DNA from 3 places in the Buttiauxella ferragutiae genome. Region 3 is predicted to be linked to each of the others. Evidence: predicted binding sites of a transcription regulator. Region 3 holds the regulator's gene; each other region holds the start of a gene.
What was found. The regulator Fur, encoded in region 3, represses iron uptake genes when iron is present. The targets are predictions, from matches to a motif close to ATAATAATGAGAACNACTATCAA.

Region 1 (10,006 bases), 160 kb from region 3:
GTCAGTTTTTCGCCATGCAGGCGTGAGGGGGAGGAAATCTGACTCATTTCTTACGGGACTCCTGAATCAACAACGCAATTAAATAGATACCGCCAAGGCTGACCGTCACCACGCCGACCGGTAACTGATACGGCATGAACAGTTGCTGGGCGCAAAGGTCGGCGGCCAGCAGCAACGTTGCACCGCATAAGGCGGATTGCAGCAAACCCCAGCGCGAGCTGCCGCTCAGGCGGTGGGCAATGTGCGGGGCGACGAGGGCGATAAACGAAATCGGCCCGGCAAGTGCGGTTGCGGCGGCAGTCAGAATCACGCCGGTTAACATCAACATCAGGCGCGAGCGCTCAACGGAAACACCCAATGCGCAGGCGCTGTCATCGCCCATTTCCAGCAGCCGCATACGGCGAACCAGTAATGCGCCCGCAATTAGCGCTAGCAACATCAACGGGGCGGCAGGGGAAATTTTCGCCCACGTCAAACCGTTGAGCGAGCCTGCATTCCACAACCCGGCGGAGAGAGCGGTTTCCAGCGAGGCGTGCAGTAACAGCCAGGTGTTAAACGCCACCAGCATGGCGCGCACGCCGATTCCAATAATGATTAAGCGGAAAGTTTCGATACCGTTACGCCAGGCCAGCAACCACACCACCAGCGCGGTGATGATGCCGCCTGCCATGGCTGCACCGGCAATCGCCGTTTGATGTTGACCAAACAGCACCATCGCCACTAATACTCCGCTCCAGGCTCCGGTGTTAAAACCCATCACATCCGGGCTGCCGAGCGGGTTGCGCATTAGCGACTGGAAAATGGCCCCGCTCACGCCCAGCGCCGCGCCAATCAGCAGCGCCATGACAACGCGTGGCAAACGCCATTCGACGACCACCAGTGAGATATTTCGTGGTGCGGTACCAAGCAGAGCGTCAATCACCTGGCTGACCGAGAGCGGCAACACGCCGCTGCCCAGGCTCCATAATCCGAGCGAGATACCGAGCAACAGCAAGCACCAGCAACTGATAAACAGGCGTGGGGAGGCGCGGTTCATTGCCTGGCTCCTTTGCGGCTACGGCGCACCAGGTAAATGAGCATCGGCGCGCCAATAAACGCGCTCACCACTGAAACGCGCAGCTCGCCAGGCACCAGCATGCGGCCAATAATATCGGCGAACAGCAACAGGGCAGGGGTGGCAATCAAGGTGACGGGAAGCGACCAGCGGTGGTCGGCCCCCACCAGCCAACGCGCCAGATGCGGCATCATCAGGCCGATAAAGGCAATCGGCCCCACGGCGGCGGTGGCGCTGCCACACAATAACGTTATTGCCACTAAACCCAGCAATTGGGTGCGCGCCACTTTACTGCCGAGTGCGGTTGCGGTGTCGGTGCCCATGCTCAGGCTGTTAAGCGAACGGCTGATCAGCAGCGCAATCGCACAGCCCGTCAGTACCGGCAGCACGATAATTTTCAAAGTGGTGAGGGTGCGAATATCCAGCGTTCCGGCCTGCCAGAAACGTAACTGGTCATAGACCACTGGATTTAACAGCGCGATACCGTTGCTCAAGCCTTCAAGCACCGCGCCGAGCGCCACGCCTGCCAGCGTCAAGCGCACCGGGCTGAGCTGCCCACCGCCCTGGCTTCCGGTAAACGCCACCACTAAAGCGGCAGATAATGCACCAGCAAACGCCAGCCCGAGCAGCGCTATCGGCGACGAAAGGCTCCACACGGCGGCACCCAGCACAATGGCAAAACTCGCTCCGGCATTAACACCAAGCAGACCGGGGTCAGCAAGCGGATTGCGCGTCAGGGTTTGCATCAACGCACCGGCAAGGCCAAGTGCGCCTCCGGCAAGAATACCCGCTAGCGTGCGCGGGAGGCGTGCATCAAGCACGATAGTGCAATCCGCACTTTGGCACTGGCCGCTGAGCGCATCCATAACAACTTCTGCGGGGAGTGATTTGGCACCTAACAGCAGACTGAGCGCTGCCATTAAAAGCAGTAAAAACAACAAACTCAGCAGGATGAACCAGCGTGACATACGTTGTATATCCTTCACTTCGTAGCCTTACAAAAACCATGTAAAATTAAATGATAGTTATTATCATTATCACTCTTATTTGTTTATGCTAGCATGAGCCGCCTCGCATCTGGAAAGAAAAATTCGTTTTAAGGCCATGTAATGAACCGCAATTCTTTGTTGCTCAACCTCAGTTTGCTCAAAACTCATCCTGCTTTTCGCGCCGTCTTCCTTGCCCGTTTTATCTCGATTGTCTCGCTTGGGTTACTGGGCGTTGCCGTGCCGGTACAAATCCAGACGCTGACCGGTTCCTCCTTGCAAGTCGGGCTGGCAGTGACGTTAACCGGCAGCGCGATGTTTATCGGCCTGATGATGGGCGGTGTGCTGGCCGACCGGCACGAACGCCGCCGTTTGATTTTGCTGGCGCGATCTACCTGTGGCGCTGGCTTTATTGGCCTGACGATTAACGCCGCCTTGCCGGAACCGTCGCTGGCGGCGATTTATCTGCTTGGCGTGTGGGATGGTTTCTTTGGCGCACTTGGCGTGACCGCGTTGTTAGCCGCCACACCCGCGTTAGTCGGGCGTGAAAACTTAATGCAGGCGAGTGCGATTACCATGCTGACGGTGCGCCTCGGCTCAGTGATTTCACCGATGCTCGGCGGGCTGTTGTTGGCCTCCGGCGGCGTGGTGTGGAACTACGCGCTGGCGTCTGTCGGCACTTTCGTCACTTTACTGCCGCTGTTGAGTTTACCGAAGCTGGCGCCACCGCCGCAGGTGCGTGAAAACCCGCTGCTTTCGCTGCTCAATGGGTTCCGTTTTTTGGTCGGTAACCCGATTATTGGCGGCATTGCGTTAGTTGGCGCGTTGCTGACGATGGCGAGCGCGGTGCGCGTTCTTTATCCCGCACTCGCCGGACACTGGCAAATGAGCGCGGCGCAAATCGGCCTGATGTACGCTGCCGTTCCGTTGGGTGCTGCCATTGGCGCGTTGACCAGCGGGCGTATTGCTCATCACGCACGCCCAGGCCGTATTATGCTGGCGACGGGAATTGTTTCGTTTATCTCAATCGGCGTTTTCAGCCTGATGCCGGTTTGGGGGCTTGGGCTGGCGTGTCTGGCGCTATTTGGTTATCTCAGTGCGATCAGCTCTTTGCTGCAATACACCTTAATTCAGACGCTAACACCGGACGGTATGTTAGGTCGTATTAACGGTTTGTGGACGGCGCAAAACGTCACTGGCGATGCGATTGGTGCCGCCATTTTAGGCGGCCTGACGGTAGCGATGACGCCGGTCGCTGCGGCGAGTGCGAGCGGCCTGGCATTAACACTATGCGGCATAGTATTGGCGATGGTGTTGGTGCAGCTGCGTGGTTATCAGCAGAGCGTTCCGGCGTAGGTTTTCGTAGGGTGGATAAGCGCAAGCGTCATCCACCACATTACAAAAAATCACTTGCTACCAAACAACTGACTCATCCGCTCCAGAACATGCGTGGCACTGTAATAATCCAGACGGAATGTTTCGGTGCCCAGCGCATAAACCTGTTTTTTCTGCACGGCGCCCAGGTGCGAAAGCAATGGGTTGGTTTCCAGCGCCGTGGCATCTTTCTCATCGCTGGCGAACAGGAACAAACTCTCACCATTCAAACCCGCAGCAAGATTCTCGCCACCCAATTGCACGATGTCGTGGCGTTTTCCCATGCTCTTGCTGGCATTCACCGCCGCAGGCAAAGACGACAAAGTAAAACCTAACTGCTGGAACAATTTCCCCTGCGCGGATTCTGCCGTCCACAGGTTTGCCGAACGTGATGCCGGGGTGTAAACCAGCGCGGTGACCGGCTGTGGCGGCAGCGTCATACGCTGTTTTGCCTCGTTGAGCTGCTTATCAAAACTGGCAATGCGTGCCGCCGCCTGGGTTTCATGCCCGGTAATCTCGCCGAGTTGCGTCAGCAATTGCTGCCAGCTTTTGTCGTCGTAATTGATAACTAACGTCGGGGCGATAGTGGAAAGCTGGTCATAAAGGGCGAGGGCGGAATCGCCTCCGGTGGCACTAATCAAAATCAAATCTGGCATTTGCGCAGCCACGGCTTCGGCGCTGGCTTCGCCAATATATAAACGCTGCACGTTGCGCGCTTTTGCGATATCACCCCACTGGCGCAGGAAACCTTGCGCATCTCCCATTCGATTGCCAGGTGTGGTGGCACCGCTTGCCACCACGGGGGCATCAATTGCCAGCAGCGAGCCGGTTAGCGTGACGCTAGTGGAAACAATGCGCAGCGGTGCTTGTGTCAGCGTATGTGTGCCATGGCTGTCGGTGATCGTTCGCGGCCAGTCGGCGGCGTGGGCGAGGCTGCTTAAGCATAGAAAGATGAATGCGGAGAATCTGATTTTCACTCAATGACATCCTGTTGAAATTTGCCTGATGGCGGTGGATGGCGCTGGCGCTTACCCACCCTACAAAACCGTTTCGCGTAGATCGGATAAGCATTAGCGCCATCCGACAAGACTGAGCAACTATTGACAGTGCTGTCTTTTCTCTTTAGGTTACGACCCCGAAAAGCAAATGATAATCATTATTACTATCTTTTGTCATGTTTTTACGGAGAGTTCATGGAAACGTTACTGGCTGAGGAACGACAAGAAAAACGGCTAACACCTTGTGCAGATAGTTTTTTCTTTATGTCGCCATATCGCAGTTTTTCAACAAGCGGCTGCTTTGCTCGCCTGGATTGCCCGGCGATTGATGGCGCAAATTCCCATGGTCACCTGCAAACTTCGTTGCGTGAAGCGTTCGAAAATGCCAAAAAACATGGCATCGAGAAGCCGGTTGTCGTCGGTGCCATTCCGTTTGATCCCCGCCAACCTTCAGCGCTGTTTATCCCTGAAAGCTGGCAGCCGTTTTCACGCGCCCAACGCCAGGATGACGCCCGCCAAACGGCTGTGGCGAAACCGCTCAACATTGCCGCGCGTAAAGCGATTCCGGAACAAGACAAATTTATGGAAATGGTGGCTCATGCCGCCGCTGCAACGGCGCAGCCGGATATCGACAAAGTGGTGCTCTCGCGCCTGATTGATATCGAAACCCAAATGCCAATTGATCTCGATGGGCTGCTCAATCGCCTGATTAGCCAAAACCCCACCAGCTACAACTTCCACGTCCCGTTGCCGGATGGCAGCTCGCTAGTGGGTGCCAGCCCGGAATTGCTGTTACGTAAATCCGGCAAGAATTTCAGCTCGCTGCCGCTGGCGGGATCGGCACGGCGCGACCGGGAAAATATCCCGCGTGATAGCGAAATTGGCACGCAGTTACTGCACTCAAAGAAAGACCGCCACGAACACGGTCTGGTGACGCAAGCGATGCGCGATGTTTTGCAGCCGCACAGCCAGACTTTGACGCTCTCTGACACGCCAGAACTGATTACCACGCCGACCTTATGGCACCTCGCCACGCCGATTTACGGCCAGGTAAAAGACCCGCAGGACAATGCGTTATCCCTCGCCTGCCTGCTGCACCCGACGCCGGCGTTGAGTGGCTTCCCACACGATGTGGCGCGCAAATTGATTGCAGAACTTGAGCCATTTGACCGCGAGCTGTTCGGCGGCATCGTCGGCTGGTGTGACGCTGAAGGCAACGGTGAGTGGGTGGTGACAATCCGCTGCGCCCGTGTCGCTGCAAACCAGGTGCGCCTGTTCGCTGGGGCGGGCATCGTGCCTGCTTCGTCGCCGGAATCGGAGTGGCGCGAAACTGGCGTCAAACTTTCCACCATGCTCCACGTATTTGGACTCAACTAAATGGCGATTCAATTCACGCGCTGGCCGGACGATTTAGCGGCCCGCTACCGCGAAAAAGGTTACTGGGCGGATTTGCCGCTGACCGATATTCTCAACCGCCACGCGCACAATGACGCAATTGCGCTGGTTGATGGCGAACGCCATTTCAGCTATCGCGAATTAGAACAAGCGGCGACGCGCCTGGCTTCAGCCCTTAAACGCCGTGGCCTGAACAACGGCGAAACTGCGTTGGTGCAGCTCGGTAATGTGTCGGAACTGTACATCACGCTATTCGCGCTGCTGAAAATTGGCGTAGCACCGGTTAACGCGCTGTTCAGCCATCAACGCACCGAGATGGAAGCCTACGCGCAGCAAATTGAGCCGGTGGTGCTGATTGCCGACCGCAAACACAATTTGTTCGTTCATGATGATTTCCTTGATGCGCTGTGCCAGCAAAACCCGTCGCTACGCATGGCTGTTTTGCTCAATGAAAGCGACCGCGAACGTTCGCTAAGTGCCTTCATCAACGAAGCGGAAGACAACTTTGTCGCTTCGCCATCGGCGGCGGACGAAGTGGCATTTTTCCAGCTTTCCGGCGGCAGCACCGGCACGCCGAAACTGATCCCGCGCACCCATAACGATTACTACTACAGCATTCGCCGCAGCGTCGAAATCTGCCGTTTTGATACCCACACGCGCTTCTTGTGCGCCATTCCGGCGGCGCATAACTACGCGCTGAGTTCACCAGGTTCGCTGGGCGTTTTTTACGGCGGCGGGCGTGTGGTGCTGGCAAACGACCCGAGCGCCACGCTCTGTTTCCCGCTGATTGAACGCCATCAAATCAACGTCACCGCACTGGTGCCGCCTGCGGTCAGTCTGTGGTTACAAGCCATTGGCGAATGGGGCAGCAATAAATCGCTTGAGTCGCTAAAGCTGTTGCAGGTCGGCGGTGCGCGTTTAAGCGAAGCGCTTGCCGCCCGCATTCCCGCTGAAATTGGCTGCCAGTTACAGCAGGTTTTCGGCATGGCCGAAGGGCTGGTGAACTACACGCGCCTTGATGATTCAGATGAACATATCTTCAAAACCCAGGGTAAGCCGATGTGCCCGGACGACGAAGTGTGGGTGGCCGATGAAAATGGCAACCCATTACCGCATGGCGAAGTGGGCCGCCTGATGACGCGCGGGCCGTACACCTTCCGGGGCTATTACCGCAGCCCGGAACACAACGCCAGCGCCTTCGATGCCAACGGTTTTTACTGCTCCGGCGACCTGATTTCGATTGCTGAAGACGGCTACATCACCGTGCAGGGGCGCGAGAAAGATCAGATCAATCGCGGTGGCGAGAAGATCGCCGCCGAGGAGATCGAAAACCTGCTGCTGCGCCATGAAGAGATCGTCCATGCCGCGCTGGTTTCGATGGAAGACAGTTTATTGGGCGAGAAAAGCTGCGCGTTTATCGTCGGCAGTCGCCTGTTCCGCGCGGTAGAAATTCGCCGTTATTTGCGTGAGTTGGGCATTGCCGACTTCAAGCTACCGGATCGCATTGAAATTGTTGAAAACCTGCCGCTGACCGCGGTGGGTAAAGTGGACAAAAAACGTTTGCGCCAGTTGATTGCTGACAGGCAACTGGTTTCCTGACTGACGGAGAATTTATGGCTATTCCAAAATTGAACGCGTACAGCTTACCGACGGCTGCCGACATCCCGGAAAACAAAGTGAACTGGGCGTTTGAACCCGAGCGTGCGGCACTGCTGATTCACGATATGCAGGAATATTTCATCGATTTCTGGGGCGATGATTGCCCAATGATCCAGCAGGTTATTGCCAATATTGCCGCGCTGCGCGCTTACTGCAAACGCCACAATATTCCGGTCTATTACACCGCGCAGCCGAATGCGCAAAGTGATGAAGACCGTGCGCTGCTTAACGACATGTGGGGGCCGGGCTTAAATAAACACCCTGAGCGCCAGAAAGTGGTGGCAGAACTTGCGCCAGACGAACACGACACGGTGCTGACCAAATGGCGTTACAGCGCGTTTATCCGCTCGCCGCTGGAACAGGCGTTAAAAGAAACCGGCCGTAACCAGCTGATTATTTGCGGTGTTTACGCGCACATTGGCTGCATGACCACGGCAACTGATGCGTTTATGCGTGACATCAAACCGTTTATGGTCGCTGATGCGCTGGCTGATTTCAGCCGCGAAGAACACATCATGGCGCTGAAATACACCGCAGGCCGTTCCGGGCGCGTGGTGATGACCCGCGATTTGCTGCCCGAATGTGCGCCGCAAAACAAACAGCAACTACGTGAAATCGTCCTGCCGTTGCTGGATGAATCCGACATCCCGGAAGATGACGAAAACCTGATTGATTACGGCCTCGATTCGGTGCGCATGATGGCGCTGGCGGCACGCTGGCGCAAAATTCACGCTGACATCGATTTCGTGATGCTGGCGAAAAACCCGAGCATCGACGCCTGGTGGGTACTACTGTCTCGGGAAGTGGCGGCATGAACATCGATTTTAGCGGCAAAACCGTCTGGGTAACGGGCGCAGGCAAGGGCATCGGTTACCACACCGCGCGGGCGTTTAGCGAAGCTGGTGCGACGGTTATCGGCTTTGATCTGGCGTTCCCATTGGAGATTTATCCGTTTGCCACCCAAGTGTTAAACGTGGCGGATGCCGACCGGGTTGCCAGCGTGACTCAGCGAATACTCAGCGACGAACGGCAACTGGATGTGCTGGTGAATGCGGCGGGAATTTTGCGCATGGGTGCTACGGATGCGTTAGCGCTGCAAGACTGGCAGGACACGTTTGCGGTCAACGTCGGCGGCGCGTTCAATATGTTCCGCGCCGTGATGCCACATATGCGTGAGCAGCGTAGCGGGGCGATTGTGACCGTTGCATCCGATGCCGCGCACACGCCGCGCACCGGAATGTCGGCCTATGGCGCGTCGAAAGCGGCGCTCAAAAGCCTGGCGTTAACCGTTGGCCTGGAACTGGCACCGTTTGGCGTGCGCTGCAATGTGGTGTCGCCGGGGTCGACGGACACCGATATGCAACGCACGTTGTGGAAAACGGCAGACGCCGAACAGCAGCGTATACAGGGCTTCCCGGAACAGTTCAAACTGGGCATTCCGCTGGGCAAAATCGCCCGCCCGCAGGAAATCGCCAGCACGATTTTGTTCCTCGCTTCCACTCACGCCAGCCACATCACTTTGCAGGATATTGTGATTGATGGCGGCGCAACGCTTGGAGCCTGAATGAGTATCTGGAAACGAGAGCTCACTCTTGAGGCGTTAAACAAAACCAGCGTCGGCACAATGGTTGAGCATCTCGGTATCGTTTATACGTACATGGACGAGGAAAGCCTGGAAGCGCAAATGCCGGTCGATAACCGCACCCAGCAGCCGTTTGGTTTGCTGCATGGCGGCGCGTCTGTAGTGCTGGCAGAAACCCTGGGTTCAATGGCCGGATTTCTGACAACGAGTGAAGGGCAGTGCGTGGTGGGAACGGAAATCAACGCCAGCCATCATCGCGCGGTGGCATCAGGTACGGTGCGCGGCGTGTGCAAACCGCTGCATTTAGGGAAGTCTTCTCAGGTGTGGGAAATTGCCATTTTTGATGGGCGCGGCAAGCGTTGTTGTACTAGCCGTTTGACGACGGCGACGCTGGGTTAACACAAACCTAACCCTGATGGAGAGGAGACAGCTCTGTTTTCGCCCTCTTCTGGGGAGAGGGCCGGGGTGAGGGCGCTCCAACAAATTCCCCGCAAAGTGATCTCCTTAACAAGCTGATGTAAAGACCTGGTCAAACATCTGTATTCTGTTGTTTTCATATTGTTAAATTCATGTGCTTGATCTAGAACAAAACGGTAATACCGTCGCCTCTGGCCCTACACATGGAAAACAAAGATGAATAATCCAGGGAAACACCTTATCTGGGGCGTGCTTGCACTAATCGGTGCCTTCGCGCTCGGCTATATCGCACTCAATCGCGGCGAACAGATAAACGCATTGTGGATTGTGGTTGCTGCAATCTGCGTTTACCTCATCGCTTATCGTTATTACGGCCTGTTTATCGCTAAACGCGTCTTAACCGTTGATGCCACTCGTATGACGCCAGCCGTGCGCCATAACGATGGGCTGGACTATGTCCCGACGGACAAAAAAGTCCTGTTCGGTCACCATTTTGCCGCCATTGCCGGTGCGGGGCCGCTTGTCGGACCGGTGCTTGCCG
Region 2 (10,006 bases), 2.3 Mb from region 3:
CTGGATGAAACGCCAAGTCTGGCACCTAACGGCACGATGGTAATCTACAGCTCTTCTCAGGGGATGGGATCTGTGCTGAATCTGGTCTCAACAGATGGGCGTTTCAAAGCGCGTCTTCCGGCAACCGATGGTCAGGTTAAATTCCCTGCCTGGTCGCCGTATCTGTGATAATAAAATATTAAAGGATCAAAGAAATGCAACTGAACAAAGTGCTGAAAGGGCTGATGCTGGCACTGCCTGTTATGGCAATCGCTGCGTGTAGTTCTAACAAGAGCGCCAACAACGAGAGCGGCGAAGGTATGCTGGGCGCCGGCACTGGTATGGACGCTAACGGTAGCAATGGCAACATGTCATCTGAAGAACAGGCTCGCCTGCAGATGCAACAGCTGCAACAGAACAACATCGTATACTTCGGTCTGGACAAATATGATGTTTCTTCTGAATTCGCTGCAATGCTGGATGCGCACGCTAACTTCCTGCGTAGCAACCCATCTTACAAAGTGACTGTAGAAGGTCATGCGGACGAACGTGGTACTCCGGAATACAACATTTCCCTGGGTGAGCGTCGTGCTAGCGCTGTTAAGATGTACCTGCAAGGTAAAGGCGTTTCTGCAGACCAGATCTCCATCGTTTCTTACGGTAAAGAAAAACCAGCAGTACTGGGTCATGACGAAGCGGCTTACGCTAAAAACCGTCGTGCCGTTCTGGTTTACTAAGAGAACAGTATGAACAGTAACCTCAGACATCACTTGTTGAGTCTGTCGTTACTGGTTGGCATAGCGGCCCCTTGGGCCGCTACTGCTCAGGCGCCAATCAGTAGTGTCGGCTCAGGCTCGGTCGAAGACCGTGTCACTCAACTCGAGCGTATTTCTAACGCTCACAGTCAACTCTTAACCCAACTTCAGCAACAACTCTCTGATAACCAAAATGATATTGATTCCCTGCGTGGTCAAATTCAGGAAAACCAGTACCAGTTGAATCAGGTTGTGGAGCGTCAGAAGCAAATTTTATTGCAGATAGACAGCCTCGGCAGTGGTGCTGCGGCAGGACAAGCGGCAGGCAGTACCGATCAGGGTGCCGCTGCAGCGGCAACACCTGATGCCGGTGCGGCAGCTCAGACACCTGCAGCAGCAGCCCCTGCGCAAGGTGGTGACGCTAACAGTGACTACAATGCAGCTATTGCCATGGTGCAGGATAAGTCCCGCCAGGACGAAGCTATCGCGGCATTTCAAAGTTTTATTAAGAAGTACCCAGATTCAACTTATCAGCCAAATGCTAATTACTGGCTCGGTCAGTTGAATTACAACAAGGGGAAAAAGGATGATGCGGCGTTTTATTTTGCCTCTGTGGTGAAAAATTACCCAAAATCTCCTAAGGCCCCGGATGCAATGTTTAAAGTCGGTGTGATCATGCAAGACAAAGGCGATACCGCCAAAGCGAAAGCTGTCTACCAACAAGTGATCAAACAGTTCCCAAATACCGACGGCGCAAAGCAGGCGCAAAAACGTCTGAATGCGATGTAGTGAGTGCGGCCTGACCAGATATTGCTGTTTTTCTGGTCAAGCCGAACGAAACGCGAGCCATTAGGTGATCTTGATCGAAATTCTTGTTGCGTCAAAATCTTAAATCAGTAATATATGCCGCCGTTGCCAAGGGATATCAAACAAACCGAAAGTGACACGAAATTGGGGCGTTAGCTCAGTTGGTAGAGCAGTTGACTTTTAATCAATTGGTCGCAGGTTCGAATCCTGCACGCCCCACCAATTTCGAAGCAGTACGAAGTAAGTGAATCGTGAAGAGTTTGAAGAAGCAGTAAACCGCATTGCGGGGCGTTAGCTCAGTTGGTAGAGCAGTTGACTTTTAATCAATTGGTCGCAGGTTCGAATCCTGCACGCCCCACCAATTATGGATGTAGTGCGAAGTCAGTGAGTCGTGAAGAGTTTGAAGAAGTAGTAAACCGCATTGCGGGGCGTTAGCTCAGTTGGTAGAGCAGTTGACTTTTAATCAATTGGTCGCAGGTTCGAATCCTGCACGCCCCACCAATTATGGATGTAGTGCGAAGTCAGTGAGTCGTGAAGGGTTTGAACCTGCAGCAGGTTCGAGTTGAGCGAAAGCGAAACAGCGTTGTTTTAGCAACGACCCGAAGGGTGAGGCCAAAGGCCGAGTCATCCTGCACGCCCCACCAATTTTTAAAGTAGTACCGAAGTTTGGGTGATTAGCTCAGTTGGTAGAGCACCTCCTTTACACGGAGGGGGTCGGCGGTTCGAGCCCGTCATCACCCACCATTCGGGGCGTTAGCTCAGTTGGTAGAGCAGTTGACTTTTAATCAATTGGTCGCAGGTTCGAATCCTGCACGCCCCACCAATGTAGAAAGGCGCCCTAAAGGCGCCTTTCTGCTATACGCGATTCGGGCAGGATTTGAACCTGCTGCAGGTTCGACAAAATCGTCGGGAACGATTTTGCATCACCGCTTGCGGTGACCCGAAGGGCGAGTCTCTGGATAAGGCGAGTGATATCCTGCACGCCCCACCAAAGGCGCCTTTTTGCTATCTGCAATTCCGAGTTGAAAATAAATTCCCCACGACAATTCACCTATAATTCGCTATCTTGTTTAGCATATAAAACAACCTTAGCCATTTCTGGTCAGTCTTTATCAGAATAGTGCTAATTTGGTTAAGTCAGGCAAACGAGAAAGCACTATGAGCGTAATGTTCGATCCAGAAACAGCAATTTATCCCTTCCCACCTAAACCACAGCCTTTGAGCGCGGATGAAAAGCAATTTTACCGTGAGAAAATCAAGCGTCTGCTGAAAGAGCGGAATGCTGTGATGGTGGCTCACTACTATACCGACCCCGAAATCCAGGCTCTGGCTGAAGAGACTGGCGGTTGCATTTCTGACTCCCTCGAGATGGCACGTTTTGGAGCAAATCATCCTGCTACCACGTTGTTGGTGGCAGGGGTTCGCTTCATGGGTGAAACCGCGAAAATCCTGAGCCCAGAAAAAACTATCCTGATGCCAACGCTGAACGCCGAGTGCTCTTTGGATCTCGGCTGCCCAATCGAAGAATTTAACGCCTTCTGCGATCAACATCCTGATCGCACAGTGGTGGTCTATGCTAATACTTCCGCAGCGGTAAAAGCGCGTGCTGATTGGGTCGTGACATCGAGTATTGCAGTCGAATTAATTGAGCATCTCGACAGTCTTGGCGAGAAAATTATTTGGGCACCGGATAAACATCTGGGAAGTTATGTACAGAAGCAAACTGGCGCAGACGTGTTGTGTTGGCAGGGGGCATGTATTGTACATGACGAGTTTAAAACCCAGGCGCTAACGCGCATGAAAGCACTCTATCCGGATGCCGCTATTCTGGTACACCCCGAATCGCCGCAAGCCATAGTGGATTTGGCAGATGCTGTCGGTTCAACCAGTCAGCTCATCGCCGCCGCTCAAACATTGCCAAATAAACAACTGATCGTGGCCACTGACCGCGGTATTTTCTACAAAATGCAGCAGGAATGTCCGGATAAAGAATTGTTTGAAGCGCCTACCGCAGGTGAAGGCGCAACCTGTCGTACTTGTGCACATTGCCCGTGGATGGCGATGAACGGCCTTAAAGCCATCGCTGAAGGGCTGGAGCAGGGTGGAGCAGAACATGAGATTCATGTTGATGCTGCGTTGCGTGAGGGCGCACTGGTGCCTTTAAATCGAATGCTCGATTTTGCTGCTGAATTACGACGTAATATTAAGGGTAACGCGTAAGGAATTTAACCCCAAGGAGCGAATATGGATTTTTTAAGCACGCAGAATATTTTGGTCCACATTCCCATCGGAACGGGTGGGTATGATTTATCGTGGATTGAAGCGATTGGAACCGTGGCGGGTTTGCTATGTATCTGGTTGGCTAGTTTAGAAAAAATCAGCAATTACGCATTCGGTTTAATTAACGTTACGCTATTTGCGATTATTTTCTTCCAAATCCAACTCTACGCAAGCCTGTTACTACAGTTGTTTTTCTTTGCGGCTAATATTTACGGTTGGTATGCCTGGTCGAGACAGACGAGTGAAAATCAAACCGCTCTCCATATTCGTTGGTTACCTCTGCCCAAAGCATTTGCCTGGATTGCAATTTGTGTGGGGGCGATTGGGTTGATGACGGTATTTATCGATCCGGTCTTTGCTGTCCTGACCCGAACTGCGGTTACCGCGATGCAGGCCATGGGCCTGAATGTGACGATGCCAGAGCTTCAGCCCGATGCGTTCCCATTCTGGGACTCCTGCATGATGGTACTGTCGATTGTGGCGATGATTCTGATGACCCGCAAATACGTCGAAAACTGGCTGCTGTGGGTAATCATTAACATGATCAGTGTGGTTATCTTTGCCTTGCAAGGCGTCTATGCGATGTCACTCGAATATTTGATTCTGACGTTTATTGCGCTCAACGGTAGCCGCATGTGGATCAACAGCGCGCGTGAACGCGGCTCACGCGCACTGTCTTAATTAGTGGTGGTGATGAGCATGGCCGTGATGGTCATGCTCATGTAAATCACAGTCCTGACCGTGGCAAACCTGATACTCCATTTGTACCGTGGCATGTTCAATCTGATATTCATCTTTCAGAAAATGGTGGATGCGTTCCAGCAGGGCGTCGTGATCGTGCGGTGGCACCACCTGAACATGCAACGTCATTAACGGTTTTTCACCGACCAGCCAGATATGCACGTGGTGAACGTTGCGGACTTCGGGAATCGTTCTGATTAACTTGCGCTGCAAAACGGGGATATCAATGGCGTTTGGTGCGCCTTCGAGCAACTCATTAACGCTCTCTTTTAGTAAATTCCACGCGCTGCGCAACACCAGGCATGACACCAGTATTGAGAGAATAGGGTCAATTGGCGTCCAACCGGTCCACAAAATAATAAGCGCCGCAGCGATAGCTCCCACCGAACCTAACAAATCTCCCATAACGTGCAGAGCAGCAGCACGCACGTTGATATTTTTTTCTTCATTTCCGCGATGCAAAATCCAGAACGAAAATAGATTCGCCAGTAACCCGGCAAAAGCGATGATCAGCATGGTCCAGCCAGCAATCGGCTGCGGCTGATAAAAACGCTCTATCGCCTCCCAGACGATCAAGATCGTTATCACCACTAAGGCAATCGCATTCACAAATGCGGCAAGCGTGGTCAGCCTCAGCCAACCGAAGGTATGACGGGCATTCGGCGGACGACGGGCAAATTTCACCGCCATTAGCGCGACCAGCAGCGCTGCCGCATCAGTCAGCATATGCCCTGCATCAGCAAGTAAGGCAAGTGACCCTGATATCACCCCACCGATGACTTCCGCCACCATAAATAGCGCCGTGATGGAAAATGCCCAGAACAGACGTTTGGAGTTGGAATCACCCGAAGAATGTTGATGTGTATGCGCCATGATTTCTCAGTATTTGAAAAGCAACAATGCGCTAATTATAACCACTAAAGCTGATCAACTTATTGAATAAAACCTATAAAAAAGGAGAGCCTAAGCTCCCCTGGTTTTTTCAGCTGGCTGATTTTACTGTGAAGTCCCGTCCACTTTGCTGTTCACATCATTGCCGCTGCCGGTTTCAACCTTTTGGTTGGTATCCGGGCATTTACCGTCTTTACACATCGAATTTTTATGAATTTCATCCTTGCTCATTCCATCACTGGTCAAACCGCTATTACTGGTTGAGCCATTTGGATGGAGCATGGTGCCGCTATTGTTGATATTGCTGTTATCAACGCCTTTCGGGGCTATGTTCTGATTCGCGCCAGGTGCAACCTGGCCTGCTTCAGCGCCAGCATTAGCCTGGCCGTTATTCATGCCGCTGGTGTCGGCAGCCAAAGCTGCGCCGCTGGCAAGAGTGAGGGTTGCTGTCAGGAAAAGAGTGGTTAATTTATTCATCATGATGCTCCTGTTATGGTCGTTATTGCTGGATAACTTCTTCCAACAGTGCACAGGTCCTATTCGGATTAAATTATTTCTATCGGTGATACCTGCCAACTTTAATAATCTAATCAGAATACAATTTTGCCAAAATGATACTTTTTGGTGTTAACAATTAAAAATTGTAGCGTCATACCGAGCTTTTACCATTTATTGACCGCTTTTAGGTCGTTTTCAGGAATATTCTGCCTGAAGTGTAAAAGCCCGTTTACACTTCAGGCTTGAAGCGATAGATTGAAGGGATTGCAACTAAGCTAAATCTAAAGGCCATTTCCGGAAATATCATGAATTATCAGAACGACGACTTACGCATCAAAGAAATCAACGAACTTTTGCCTCCAGTAGCGCTGCTCGAAAAATTCCCTGCCACTGAAAAAGCAGCTGCAACGGTATCTGGCGCGCGCAAAGCGATTCATAAAATCCTTAAAGGAAATGATGATCGTCTGCTGGTTGTCATCGGCCCTTGCTCCATTCACGATATCAAAGCGGCGAAAGAGTATGGCGCGCGTTTACTGACATTGCGTGAAGAACTGCAAGGTGAGCTGGAAATCGTTATGCGTGTTTACTTCGAAAAACCACGCACGACGGTGGGCTGGAAAGGCCTCATCAACGATCCGCAAATGGATAACAGTTTCCAAATCAACGATGGCCTGCGCATTGCTCGTAAGCTGTTGTTAGATATCAATGACTCCGGCCTGCCAGCAGCGGGTGAGTTCTTGGATATGATTACTCCGCAGTATCTGGCGGACTTGATGAGCTGGGGGGCTATTGGCGCACGAACCACAGAATCTCAGGTTCACCGTGAACTGGCGTCGGGTCTGTCATGTCCGGTCGGCTTCAAAAATGGTACCGACGGCACGATGAAAGTGGCGATTGATGCTATTAATGCCGCTGGCGCGCCACACAGCTTCCTGTCTGTGACGAAATGGGGTCATTCTGCCATTGTGACGACCAGCGGAAATGGTGACTGCCATATCATTCTGCGCGGCGGTAAAGAGCCAAACTACAGCGCGGAGCACGTCGCTCAGGTTAAAGCGGATTTAGTGAAGGCAGGCCTGCCTGCACAGGTGATGATCGATTTCAGTCATGCCAACAGCAGCAAGCAGTTTAAGAAACAAATGGAAGTTGGCGCCGATGTTTGCCAGCAAATCGCTGGTGGCGATAAAGCCATCACCGGTGTGATGATCGAAAGTCACCTTATTGAAGGCAATCAGAACCTGGAAAGCGGCGAACCATTGGTCTACGGCAAGAGCGTGACCGATGCTTGTATCGGCTGGGAAGATACTGAAGTTGTGTTGCGCCAGTTGGCTGATGCAGTGAAAACGCGTCGCGGCTAAGTCTTGACGCAGTAACAATAAAAAAGGCGTGGTTTTCACCACGCCTTTTTCACATCTAACGAATTACTTCGCTTTACCCTGGTTTGCTACCGCTGCGGCTTTTGCTGCGATTTCATCAGCATTGCCCAGATAGTAGCGCTTCAGCGGTTTGAAGTTCTCGTCAAACTCATACACCAACGGTACGCCAGTTGGGATATTCAGCTCAAGAATTTCGTCTTCGCCCAGGTTATCAAGGAATTTAACCAAGGCACGCAGGGAGTTACCGTGTGCGGCAACAATCACGCGCTCGCCGCTTTTCATGCGTGGCAGAATGGTTTCATTCCAGTAAGGGATTACGCGCTCGATAGTTAACGCCAGGCTTTCAGTTACCGGCAGCTCTTTATCGGTCAGGCTTGCATAACGTGGGTCATGGCCTGGGAAGCGTTCGTCATCACGCGTCAATTCTGGAGGTGTTATCGCAAAGCCACGACGCCATTGTTTAACTTGCTCATCGCCGTATTTTTCTGCGGTTTCTGCTTTGTTCAGACCCTGCAGCGCCCCGTAATGACGCTCATTCAGCTTCCAGGATTTTTCAACTGGCAACCAGGCCTGGTCCAGTTCATCGAGGATGTTCCACAGAGTATGGATGGCACGTTTCAGCACAGAAGTGTAAGCAAAGTCGAAAGAGTAGCCTTCGTCTTTCAGCAACTTACCTGCTGCTTTCGCTTCAGTTTGACCTTTCTCAGACAGATCAACGTCATACCAACCGGTGAAGCGGTTTTCGTTGTTCCACTGGCTTTCACCGTGACGAACCAGAACCAGCTTAGTAACAGCCATAGTTTACTCCTTAATGAGCCTGTGATTAATGATAACGATTATCATTATATTGCCGCAAAGGGGCGAGCGGCAATGCTAAACGTTTAACATAGCGAAAAAGAGTGTGGAGTGTAAGTTGGATGTGAATGGTTGTTATATTTTTGTCGCTAAACGGCGGGAAATCCAGCGATTCGCAGAAGAATTGCCCTCCGTGGAGGAGGGCAAGGCACTTAGAGTGGAATGAACTCGTATTCCGTAATGCTTAAGTACTCTTCATGTGGCTGTAACCAGCAATCAGGTTGTGGCCATTCCGGATGATTAGGGCTGTCTGGCAGGAATTCGCTTTCCAGCGCCAGGCCCTGGTACGCATTGTACGTTCCTTGTTCCCTTGCCGGTGTACCGTCCAGATAATTCCCGCTGTAAAACTGCAATGCCGGTGCGGTGGTGTAGACCGTCATTTGCAGTTGATTGTCGCTCGACCAAAGGTGTGCTGCTGGCAGGCTGGCATCGCCCTGTGCTTGTAACAAGAACGCATGATCGTAGCCTTTAACCAGCACCTGGTCGTTATCAGACAGGAAATCATCAGCGATGGTTTTCACTGTGCGGAAATCAAAGCTGGTACCTGCCACATCTTTAAGCCCGGCCTGTGGAATACCGTTGCTATCGACTGGCAAGTAGCTATCGGCCAGCAGTTGCAGGCGATGTTGACGAATATCGTTCTGCTTACCGTCGAGATTAAAGTAGGCGTGATTGGTCAGGTTCACCGGGCATGCTTTGCTGGTTTTGGCGCGGAACTCAACAGTAATGCAGTTATCTTCGGTGAGAGCATAACGCGCGGTTGCACGTAATTCGCCAGGGAAGCCTTGATCGCCATCTTGTGAATCGAGAGTGTACAGCACTTCATGTTCGTTCTGGCGCACAATACGCCAGCGACGTTTGTCGAAGCCATCTGGCCCGCCATGTAGCTGATGTGCGCCCTGGTTTGCTGTCACGTTGATGGTGACGCCATCGCGCTCAAACTGGCTGTTGGCAATCCGGTTTGCGTAGCGCCCGACAGTTGCTCCCAGATAAGCTGACTGATTCAGATAATCTTCCGGTGTTTCGCAGCCAAGCAGCGTTTCGCGTACGCTTCCGTCTTTCATCGGCACACGACACGACAACAGGGTAGCGCCCCAATCCATGACTGAGACAACCAACCCCGCGCTGTTGCGCAGGGTGGAGATACGGAACGGTTGCCCGTCCGGTGCAAGCTGTGGTGTTTCTTTTAGCATTGGCCCGCGCCCTCCGAAGGTTTGCAGACATAAAAGGTTTCTTTTATGCCGGTTTTGGCTTCGTACTGTTTGGCGACCGCTTGTTGTACCGCAGGAACCAAATCTTCCGGGATCAATGCAACGATACAACCGCCGAAGCCGCCACCTGTCATACGCACGCCGCCTTTATCACCGATTGTGGCTTTCACGATTTCAACTAACGTATCGATTTGTGGCACGGTGATTTCGAAATCATCGCGCATTGACGCGTGAGATTCAGCCATCAGTTCGCCCATACGTTGCAAATCGCCTTTTGCCAGCGCATCGGCAGCTTCTACGGTACGAATATTTTCGGTCAGGACATGGCGCACACGCTTAGCGACAACCGGATCAAGTTCATGTGCCACAGCGTTGAATTTTGACAACTCAACATCACGCAGCGCTTTCTGCGTAAAGAAGCGCGCGCCGGTTTCGCATTGCTGGCGGCGGGTATTGTATTCGCTGCCCACCAGCGTGCGTTTGAAGTTACTGTTGATGATGACCACGGCCACGCCTTTTGGCATCGAAACCGCTTTGGTACCCAGCGTGCGGCAATCAATCAGCAACGCATGATCTTTTTTACCTAACGCAGAAATCAGCTGATCCATAATGC
Region 3 (10,006 bases):
TATACGTCAAAGAGGAATTTTATATGCGTACGTTTAGTGGCAAACGTAGTGCGCTGGCCCTTGCTATTGCAGGCGTCACGGCTCTTTCTGGACTGGTTGTTATCCCTCAGGCAAGTGCAGCAGGTTTTTTTGATGATTCAACACTGACCGGTGGTGTTTATTACTGGCAGCGTGAACGTGACCGTAAAGATGTTACGACAGATAAATATGAAACTAACCTTTCTCACGCTACCTGGAACGCCAATCTGGACTTCCAGTCCGGTTATGCTGCTGACATGTTTGGTCTGGATATCGCCGCCTTTACTGCTATCGAAATGGCAGAAAATGGCGACAGCGGCCACCCGAACGAAATCGCATTTTCCTCTTCAAACAAAGCTTACGATGAAGATTATTCCGGCGATAAGAGCGGTATAAGCCTTTATAAAGCCGCAGCTAAATTCAAATACGGCCCGGTTTGGGCCCGTGCGGGTTACATCCAGCCAACAGGGCAATCTTTATTAGCACCACACTGGAGTTTCATGCCTGGTACTTACCAGGGCGCTGAAGCCGGGGCAAACTTTGATTATGCCGATGCCGGTGCTCTGAGCTTCTCCTACATGTGGACCAATGAGTATAAAGCTCCGTGGCACCTGGAGATGGACAAGTTCTATCAGAACGATAAGAACACCAAAGTTGAGTATCTGCACTCGCTGGGCGCGAAGTATGACTTCAAAAATGATCTGATTCTTGAAGCGGCATTCGGTCAGGCAGAAGGGTATATCGACCAATACTTCACTAAAGCAAGCTACAAATTTGATGTAGCTGGCAGCCCATTGTCTACCAGCTACCAGTTCTACGGTTCGCGTGACAAAGTCTCTGATGGCAGCGTTAACGATCTGTATGACGGCACGGCATGGTTGCAGGCTCTGACATTCGGCTACAAAGTGGGCCAGGTTGACCTGCGCCTCGAAGGTACCATGGTCAAGGCTGATGGCCAGCAGGGCTACTTCCTGCAACGTATGACCCCAACTTACGCATCGTCAAACGGTCGTCTGGATATCTGGTGGGATAACCGTTCTGACTTCAACGCCAATGGTGAAAAAGCCATCTTCGCGGGTGCCATGTATGACCTGAGCAATTGGGATCTGGCTGGTTGGGCTGTAGGTGCTTCGTATGTTTACGCATGGGATGCAAAACCAAGCTCTAAACCAACCACTGACGGTTACTACGATGCTGACAATCGCCTGAAAGAATCGGCGTACAGCCTTGATGCGTTGTACACCATTCAGGATGGGCGCGCGAAAGGCACTCTGTTCAAACTGCACTTCACTCAATACGACAACCACTCCGACATCCCAAGCTGGGGCGGTGGTTACGGCAACATCTTCCAGGATGAGCGTGACGTGAAATTCATCGTCATCGCACCGTTCACCATCTTCTGATTCGATTCCGGGCGTGAAAGCGCCCGGTTTTATAAAGGATATCGAGCATGAAAAAAATCATTTTGGTTACGGTCATGGCTTTAGGTTTGAGCGCCTGCGCACAACCCTCTAAAACGGCACCGGAAGATACAAAACTGAAACAAGCCTATAGCGCCTGTATCAATACCGCAGAAGGGAATCCTGATAAAATTCAGGCCTGTCAGAGCGTGTTAAACGTGCTGGGTCAGGAAAAGGAACACCAGGAATTTGCGAAGAAAGAAACGGTGCGCACCCTGGATTATCAAAACTGTATTCAGGCCACTCGTACTGGTAACGACCAGGCGGTAAAAGCCAAGTGCGATAAAATCTGGCAAGAGATTCGTGCGAACAACAAGTAATCTGTGAATTCAGGCAATAAAAAAACCGGTGAGCTTCCTCACCGGTTTTTTTATACCTGACATCTGGTTCAGAATGTCAGATATGCGGATTACTTTTCGCTGATTTCGTGTGCATTCTCGTCGGTACGGCAATCACCTTCAGCGCAGTGACCGTAAAGGTACAGGCTGTGGTTGGTCAGACGGATGCCATGGCGTGATGCGATTTCACGCTGACGAGATTCAATTGAATCATCACTGAACTCAATAACTTTGCCGCAGTCCAGGCAAATCAGGTGGTCGTGGTGATGTTGTTGAGTTAACTCGAATACGGATTTGCCGCCTTCGAAGTTGTGACGAGTGACAATGCCTGCATCATCAAACTGGTTTAGTACACGATAAACTGTGGCGAGACCAATTTCTTCGCCCATATCAATCAGACGTTTGTATAAGTCTTCCGCACTGACATGATGGTTCACCGGACCCTGTAGCACTTCAAGGATTTTTAATCGCGGAAGCGTGACTTTCAGGCCGGCCTTCTTCAATGCGGTATTATTGTCAGTCATGCGGAAATTGTCCTGTTGCTTAACGGATCGCTCGGACTCAGGGTGAGCGTTAAGATGAATGCGTCTCATTATAGAACTGCAGATTCTAAATGGAAACCGCAAGTATTATTCATAATCAAGCTAAAAAATGGCGGCTGAGTCGCGATTTAATTGCCTTGTTAGCTATTTAGCCAGGGGGTCATTGTACAGGGACAAACCGAAAAGTTAAAAATTTGTAGCGATTATTTTAATCGGAATAATCTATCAATGTGACGCAACCCGTTTAAAAGCTGCGTCACATCCAGAATCAGGCGTTGATGATATCTGCCAGGTTCAGCTCGTCAGAAACTTGTTTGACCCATTTCTGAACGCGTTCAGCAGTCAGTTCTGGTTGACGATCTTCATCGATAGCCAGACCGACAAAGTGATCGTCGTCAGCCAGACCTTTAGAGGCTTCAAAATGGTAGCCCGCCGTTGGCCAGTGACCGACGATAGCAGCACCGCGTGGCTCAATGATGTCACGGATAGTGCCCAATGCGTCACAGAAGTATTCTGCATAGTCTTCCTGGTCACCACAGCCGAACAGGGCGACCAGTTTGCCGTTGAAATCAACTTCTTCCAGAGTCGGGAAGAAGTCATCCCAGTCGCATTGCGCTTCACCGTAATACCACGTTGGAATGCCGAGAAGCAGAATGTCGAAGCCTTCCAGGTCTTCTTTGCTGCTCTTAGCAATGTCATGCACCTCAGCAACGTCTTTACCGAGCTGTTTTTGAATCATCTTCGCGATATTTTCGGTGTTACCAGTGTCGCTGCCGAAAAAAATGCCTACGATTGCCATGAGTAAAATAACCTCTTGATACTTAATGGTATGGTGGCTGCTAATTGGCCACAGATAGGGCAATCATAGCAGAACACATTGCGGTGCGGAAACTGCTATCAGCCTGTTGTGCACAGACTGCAACATCGTATTCCGTGCATATAGCCTTTCAACTAACTGAGATGCTGCTTCAGTTGCGCGAGTAGAATCTCTTCAATCAACTCACTACGACTGATATTGCGCGCTTCAGCCAGATGATTTAGTGCATCTACTGCATCGTTATTGAGCTTCAGTTCCACTCGCTTCAGGCCGCGTACTTTATCGCGCTTGAGCTGGTTGCGTTTGTTGATACGCAGTTGCTCATCACGCGTCAGCGGATTAGTTTTTGGCCGCCCGGGGCGACGCTCGTCCGCGAACAGATCTAATGTAGTACGGTCCGTTTGTTCTTTTGCCATGATTAGACTACTGACAGGGAATTCAGGTGGCACGGAGCGGGGTGCTCTGGCGCATTTTAGCGCGCAATCATACATCAGCATGGCTTGCGCGCCAACGCGTTAGCTGCATCTAACAGCCAGTCGGTTTGTTTTTAATCAGTTTGCGGCACTTGCGTCGATAAAACGGTGGATTGCGCGCAAAACAGCATCAGGTTTTTCGGCGTGAACCCAGTGTCCGGCACCGGCAACCACATGAGCGCGCGCCTGAGGGAATTGCGCAAGCAGCGTTTCGCGGTGTGATTCGTCAACATAAGGGGATGCACCACCACGGATAAACAGTGCCGGTTCATTCCAGGTTGGGATAGCTTGCCAGCCGACAATATTCTCGTACTGTTCCCACAATACCGGAACATTAAACTTCCACTCGCCGTCAGCAAATGACTTCAGCAAGAATTGAATCACACCTTCTTCGTTCAGATGCTCACGCATCACCATAGCGGCTTGTTGACGTGTTTTCGCTCCACTACTACTGACTGCATTAATAGCCGCGAAAATTTCATCGTGACGGCGTACCTGATAATCCACCGGTGCAATGTCAATCAGCACCAGTTTATCAATGCGCTCAGGTGCAATAGCTGTCAGAGCCATCGCAACTTTACCGCCCATGGAATGGCCGATAATGATTGCTTTTTCAAAGCCATATTCTTCGAGCGTTTCAACCACATCCTGCGCCATCGCGGCATAGTTCATTTCAGAGCTACGGGGCGATAAACCATGGTTGCGCAGATCGATTTGCAGCAACGTATGATTTTGCCCGAGGTCGCGGGCCAACACGCCCAGGTTATCAAGGCTACCAAAAAGGCCGTGGATTAGGACGATGGGGGAATTACTAGTCGATTGTTGCGCAGTTTGCAGGCGAGCATTCAATTTCATGGCAAAGTTCTTTTTTTTTACTTCGTGAGGTTAGGGTATCATAACGGCATCCTGCCGCAGTGCCGCAAATTTCCAGTTTAGTCTGACTTTGTGGTGTGACATAAGTTTGGCGCTACCCGAGGTTGGGATTTGTGCGAATATGTACATATAATCCCAACAACTTGAATTCAGAAAAGATACCGCACCGGATTAAGATGAAAACAATTGAAGTTGATGACGAGCTCTATCGCTATATTGCCAGCCACACGCAGCACATTGGTGAAAGCGCGTCCGATATTTTACGGCGCATGTTGAAATTTACCGCCGGTCAATCTCCTGCTACACCAGTAACTACCGGCCAGACGGCAGCAGCTGCTGCTCCGGAAGCCAAACCCGTAAACAAAGCTCGCGATCGCGTACGTGCGGTTCGTGAATTACTGTTGTCAGATGAATATGCCGAGCAAAAGAAAGCCGTCAATCGTTTCATGATGGTGCTTTCTACTCTGTATACCCTCGACGCACATGCTTTTGGTGAAGCGACCGAGTCGCTGCATGGCCGGACGCGCGTCTATTTTGCAGGTAATGAGCAAACGCTGCTGCAAAATGGCAACCAGACCAAACCAAAGCATGTTCCGGGCACGCCATACTGGGTTATCACTAACACCAATACGGGTCGTAAATGCAGCATGATTGAACACATCATGCAATCAATGCAGTTCCCTGCGGAATTGATTGAAAAGGTTTGCGGCACAATCTAACACCTCGCGTCAGAAGGAAAGGCCAATGGCTAACCACCCTCGTGCAGGACAACCGGCACAACAGAGCGATTTGATTAACGTAGCCCAACTGACGGCCCAGTATTACGTGCTGAAGCCTGAAGTGGGGAATAGCGAACACGCGGTGAAATTCGGTACCTCCGGCCATCGTGGTAGTGCGGCACGTCATAGTTTCAACGAACCTCACATTCTGGCGATTGCTCAGGCGATTGCTGAAGATCGTGCAAAAAATGGCATTACCGGGCCGTGCTACGTGGGTAAAGATACCCACGCGCTATCTGAACCTGCGTTTATTTCCGTGCTGGAAGTGCTGGCTGCAAACGGTGTGGATGTCATTGTGCAGCAGGCAAACGGCTACACGCCAACGCCTGCCATTTCACATGCCATTCTGACGCATAACAAAAACGCTGGTGCGCAGGCTGACGGCATCGTCATTACGCCTTCGCACAACCCACCGGAAGACGGTGGTATCAAATACAATCCGCCTAATGGTGGCCCGGCTGATACCAACGTCACCAAGGTGGTTGAAGATCGTGCCAACGCGCTTTTGGCGGCGGATCTGAAAGATGTAAAACGCATCTCTCTGGAGAGAGCCTGGGCAAGCGGTCACGTACAAGAACAAGATCTGGTGCAGCCGTTTATCGAAGGGCTGGTGGATATCGTTGATATGGCCGCCATCCAGAAATCGGGTCTGAAACTGGGCGTTGATCCGCTCGGTGGGTCCGGTATCGAATACTGGCAGCGCATCGCCAAACACTACAACCTGGATCTGACGATTGTTAACGATCACGTCGATCAAACCTTCCGCTTTATGCACCTCGATAAAGACGGCGCTATCCGTATGGATTGCTCGTCCGAGTGTGCGATGGAAGGTTTGCTGGCGTTGCGTGACAAATTCGATCTGGCCTTCGCCAATGACCCGGATTACGACCGCCACGGTATCGTCACGCCAGCAGGGCTGATGAACCCAAACCATTATCTGGCGGTTGCGATTAACTACCTGTTCCAGCATCGCCCGCAGTGGGGTAAAGATGTGGCCGTCGGTAAAACTCTGGTGTCATCCGCGATGATTGACCGCGTGGTTAACGACCTGGGCCGTAAACTGGTTGAAGTGCCAGTGGGTTTCAAATGGTTTGTTGATGGCCTGTTCGACGGCAGCTTTGGTTTTGGTGGCGAAGAAAGTGCCGGGGCATCGTTCCTGCGCTTTGATGGCACACCGTGGTCTACCGACAAAGACGGCATCATCATGTGTCTGCTGGCGGCAGAAATAACCGCCGTCACCGGTAAGAACCCGCAACAGCATTATGACGAACTGGCTGCCCGTTTCGGCGCGCCAAGCTACAACCGTCTGCAAGCCTCCGCGACAACTGCGCAGAAAGCGGCATTATCCAAACTTTCTCCGGAAATGGTCAGCGCCAGCACCCTGGCAGGTGACCCGATCACCGCACGTTTAACGGCGGCCCCTGGCAACGGCGCTTCTATCGGCGGCCTGAAAGTGATGACCGACAACGGCTGGTTTGCGGCACGCCCTTCGGGTACTGAAGATGCGTACAAAATTTACTGTGAAAGTTTCTTAGGTGCAGAACACCGTCTGCAAATTGAGAAAGAAGCGGTAGAGATTGTCAGCGAAGTGCTGAAAAACGCGAAGTAAGATGTTGAATTGGAAAAGGCGCCGCAAGGCGCCTTTTTTGTCTGCCGGAACTACAGCATAAACCGATAACCAATCCCAGTTTCGGTCAGCAAATGCGCCGGACGCGCGGGATCGCTTTCCAGCTTCTGGCGCAAATGTCCCATATAAATCCGCAAATAATGGCTATGCTCCACGGCATTCGGCCCCCAAACCTGATTGAGCAACTGGCGCTGAGTCAGCACCTTACCGTGGTTATTGAGCAGCGTGGCGAGCAAACGAAACTCAATCGGTGTGAGATGGATTTCAGCGCCATCCCGCGTAATACGGCGGGTAGCAAGGTCCACACTAATGCCTGAAAACTGATAAACCGGATCGGGCTGTGCCACACTGGCATGGCGGCGCAATACTACTCGCAAACGTGCTTGCAGCTCGCCAATACCAAACGGTTTGCTGAGATAATCATCCGCGCCCGCGTCTAGCGCATCTATCTTCACTTGTTCATCGCTGCGAGCAGATAGCACCACAATCGGCGTCTGGCTCCACTGGCGGAAATCGCGGATAAAATCCAGACCGTCACCATCGGGTAAACCGAGATCAAGAATCACTAAATCAGGCTTGCGCGTGGCGGCTTCCAGCAAACCACGCTGCAATGTTTCGGCTTCATGAACGCGTAGCGATTCTGCTTCCAGCGCGGTGCGCAGAAAACGGCGGATCTCTTTTTCGTCTTCAATAATCAGAACTGATATCACAAAGCCTCGTTCATCTCAGCCAGTTCAGGCGGTGGGGGAAGCGGTAAAATAACATGAAAACTCGCCCCTCCCTCCGGGCGATTTTCGGCATAAATTTTTCCATCGTGCACTTCAACAATCGCCTGGCAAATCGCTAGCCCTAAACCGACACCGGGGATGGCGGACTCTTTGTTACCACGGGAAAACTTATCAAAGATTAGCTGTTCTTTGCCAGCAGGGATACCTGGACCGCTGTCCCAGACCTCAAGATCCAGTTGGGAAGCCTCGGTCTGAGCGCGAATACCTATATTGGCGTGGTACCCGGCGTACTTCACCGCGTTCTCCAGCAGATTTATCAGCACGCGTTCAAACAGCGGGCCATCAACATGGATAAGCATTAACGGGTCAGGTAACGAAAGCACAATATGCCGACCGCCCAAACTCAGTTCCAGCATCTTCAACGCGCTACCGACCACTTCCTCAAGCGTTAACCACTCTTTGCGCAGATTAAATCCGCCAGACTGAATGCGCGCCATATCCAATAAATTGTTCACCAGACGCGTGGTATTCAGCACATGCTGGCGAATGTCGTTGGCTTGCGGGGCGTGTTTCGAGCCTTCAGAGGCCAAATCCAGCGTCAGTATTTCTGCCTGGCCGAACAGCACCGTCAACGGAGTACGCAAATCGTGAGACAACGCAGCCAGCAACGAATTACGCACTTGCTCGCGTTCGCTGGAAATCCTGGCTTGCTCTTCACTGGCGGTCAGCAATAAGCGATCCAGTGCCGTGGCCGCCAGTAACGTGAACGTTTCCAGCAGGCGTTGTTGTTCCGGGATCATCAACTGACGCAAATTACTCGGCTCGACAATCAATAACCCGAGGGTTCTTTCCGACGTTTTCAGCGGCAAAATTTGATACGGCACACCAGGTAACGTATCGGTGCCAGCGCCGGCAGGCTGGCCTTTATCAAAACTCCAGCGGGCGATGGCTTCATCCCAGTTGTGCGGTTCACCCTTTGCATTGGCTCGTTCCAGCACACCATTTTCATTGGGGAGTAATAACTGGGCGCGGGCATGAAAACTGTTATTGATAAACAGTTCGCTGGTGGCGGCAATATCCTGTGGCGTGCGCTCGGCGGCGAGGGCCTTCGACATCTCATACAGGTAGCGTGTGCGTTGTTCGCGATAACGGGCAATCCGCGCCTGATAGCGCACCCCAGCGGTGAGATTGCCGATAACCAGACCAACGGTGAGCATCACCGCGAAGGTTAACAAGTATTGAATATCGGAAACTGCCAGCGTGCCGTGCGGCGCAATAAAGAATAAATCGAAACTCAGTACACTTATCACTGTCGCCAGCACTGAAGGCCAGCGCCCGTAAAACAGCGCCACAACGACCACGCCTAGCAGATACAGCATCACCAGGTTGGCGGCATCAAAGCCCATCAACCATTGATTGGCGATAAAGGTAGTGATGGCGCAAAGCCCAACTGCCACGCCGCAGCCTCGCAACTGCATACGCCATTTTTCGCTAAAGTTGCGCATATCTTGCGTGGTAGGAGAGGCGACAAAAGGTTTGTTATCCAGCGCTACAATCACTAAATCGAGGTCGGGTGCGCGTCGAGCGAGTTTATCGGCGAAAGATTCACGGCTCCACCAACGGCGGGTCTTGCGTCGGCCAATAATTATTTTCCCGAGATTATGCTCCCGGGCGTAACGCAAAATAGCTTTGTCTTCGGCGGGATCGGCAAGCGTGGTGGTGGTTTCCGCACCCAGTTCTTGCGCTAAGCGTAATGAAGCCAAAATAGCGCGTCGTTGATGTTCAGGTAAACGGTGAAGCTGTGGCGTCTCGACATAAACCGCATGCCAAATGCTGCCTAATTTCGCCGCCAGTCTTGCCGCGGTGCGCACCAGTTTTTCATTACCGGAACTGTGCCCGATACACAGCAAAATCGCATCGCGCGTGTGCCAGACTTTTTCTTCGCCTTGATTATCCCGCCAGGCGCGCATTTGGTCGTCAACGCGATCGGCGGTGCGGCGTAACGCCAGTTCGCGCAGGGCAATCAAATTCCCCTTACGGAAAAAGTGTTCGATGGCGCGTTCAGCCTGGCCGGAGATGTATACCTTGCCTTCATGCAGACGCTGGCGTAAATCGTCAGGCGGTAAATCGACCAGCACGATTTCATCGGCGGCATCAAAGATAGGGTCGGGTACCGTTTCGCGGACCTGAATGCCGGTTACGCCGCCGACGATGTCGTTCAGGCTTTCGAGATGCTGCACGTTGACGGTAGTAAAAACGTCGATCCCGGCGTCCAGTAACTCTTCTACGTCTTGCCAGCGTTTAGGGTGGCGCGAGCCGGGCGCGTTGCTGTGCGCCAGTTCATCCATCAG

Region 1: the regulator Fur is predicted to act here: its motif matches at 2,073-2,095, upstream of entS (enterobactin transporter EntS).
Region 2: the regulator Fur is predicted to act here: its motif matches at 8,148-8,170, upstream of gpmA (2,3-diphosphoglycerate-dependent phosphoglycerate mutase).

The regions. Positions count from the first base shown of each region.
Region 1 is NZ_CP093332.1:3,990,129-4,000,134, reverse strand. Features, by position in the region: gene fepC (iron-enterobactin ABC transporter ATP-binding protein) at 1-47, opposite strand, end outside; gene fepG (iron-enterobactin ABC transporter permease) at 44-1,036, opposite strand; gene fepD (Fe(3+)-siderophore ABC transporter permease) at 1,033-2,022, opposite strand; gene entS (enterobactin transporter EntS) at 2,164-3,396, shown strand; gene fepB (Fe2+-enterobactin ABC transporter substrate-binding protein) at 3,447-4,391, opposite strand; gene entC (isochorismate synthase EntC) at 4,608-5,789, shown strand; gene MNO13_RS18455 ((2,3-dihydroxybenzoyl)adenylate synthase) at 5,790-7,406, shown strand; gene MNO13_RS18450 (isochorismatase) at 7,421-8,281, shown strand; gene dhbA (2,3-dihydro-2,3-dihydroxybenzoate dehydrogenase) at 8,278-9,030, shown strand; gene entH (proofreading thioesterase EntH) at 9,031-9,447, shown strand; gene cstA (pyruvate/proton symporter CstA) at 9,682-10,006, shown strand, end outside.
Region 2 is NZ_CP093332.1:1,566,337-1,576,342, forward strand. Features, by position in the region: gene tolB (Tol-Pal system beta propeller repeat protein TolB) at 1-168, shown strand, start outside; gene pal (peptidoglycan-associated lipoprotein Pal) at 195-716, shown strand; gene cpoB (cell division protein CpoB) at 726-1,523, shown strand; tRNA gene MNO13_RS07130 (tRNA-Lys) at 1,688-1,763, shown strand; tRNA gene MNO13_RS07135 (tRNA-Lys) at 1,827-1,902, shown strand; tRNA gene MNO13_RS07140 (tRNA-Lys) at 1,967-2,042, shown strand; RNA gene MNO13_RS07145 (RtT sRNA) at 2,059-2,185, shown strand; tRNA gene MNO13_RS07150 (tRNA-Val) at 2,210-2,285, shown strand; tRNA gene MNO13_RS07155 (tRNA-Lys) at 2,289-2,364, shown strand; RNA gene MNO13_RS07160 (RtT sRNA) at 2,396-2,532, shown strand; gene nadA (quinolinate synthase NadA) at 2,700-3,761, shown strand; gene pnuC (nicotinamide riboside transporter PnuC) at 3,786-4,502, shown strand; gene zitB (CDF family zinc transporter ZitB) at 4,503-5,435, opposite strand; gene MNO13_RS07180 (YbgS-like family protein) at 5,559-5,936, opposite strand; gene aroG (3-deoxy-7-phosphoheptulonate synthase AroG) at 6,257-7,309, shown strand; gene gpmA (2,3-diphosphoglycerate-dependent phosphoglycerate mutase) at 7,373-8,125, opposite strand; gene galM (galactose-1-epimerase) at 8,335-9,375, opposite strand; gene galK (galactokinase) at 9,369-10,006, opposite strand, start outside.
Region 3 is NZ_CP093332.1:3,834,404-3,844,409, reverse strand. Features, by position in the region: gene chiP (chitoporin ChiP) at 24-1,421, shown strand; gene chiQ (ChiQ/YbfN family lipoprotein) at 1,469-1,798, shown strand; gene fur (ferric iron uptake transcriptional regulator) at 1,888-2,340, opposite strand; gene fldA (flavodoxin FldA) at 2,627-3,157, opposite strand; gene ybfE (LexA regulated protein) at 3,310-3,591, opposite strand; gene ybfF (esterase) at 3,727-4,503, opposite strand; gene seqA (replication initiation negative regulator SeqA) at 4,698-5,240, shown strand; gene pgm (phosphoglucomutase (alpha-D-glucose-1,6-bisphosphate-dependent)) at 5,266-6,909, shown strand; gene kdpE (two-component system response regulator KdpE) at 6,960-7,637, opposite strand; gene kdpD (two-component system sensor histidine kinase KdpD) at 7,634-10,006, opposite strand, start outside.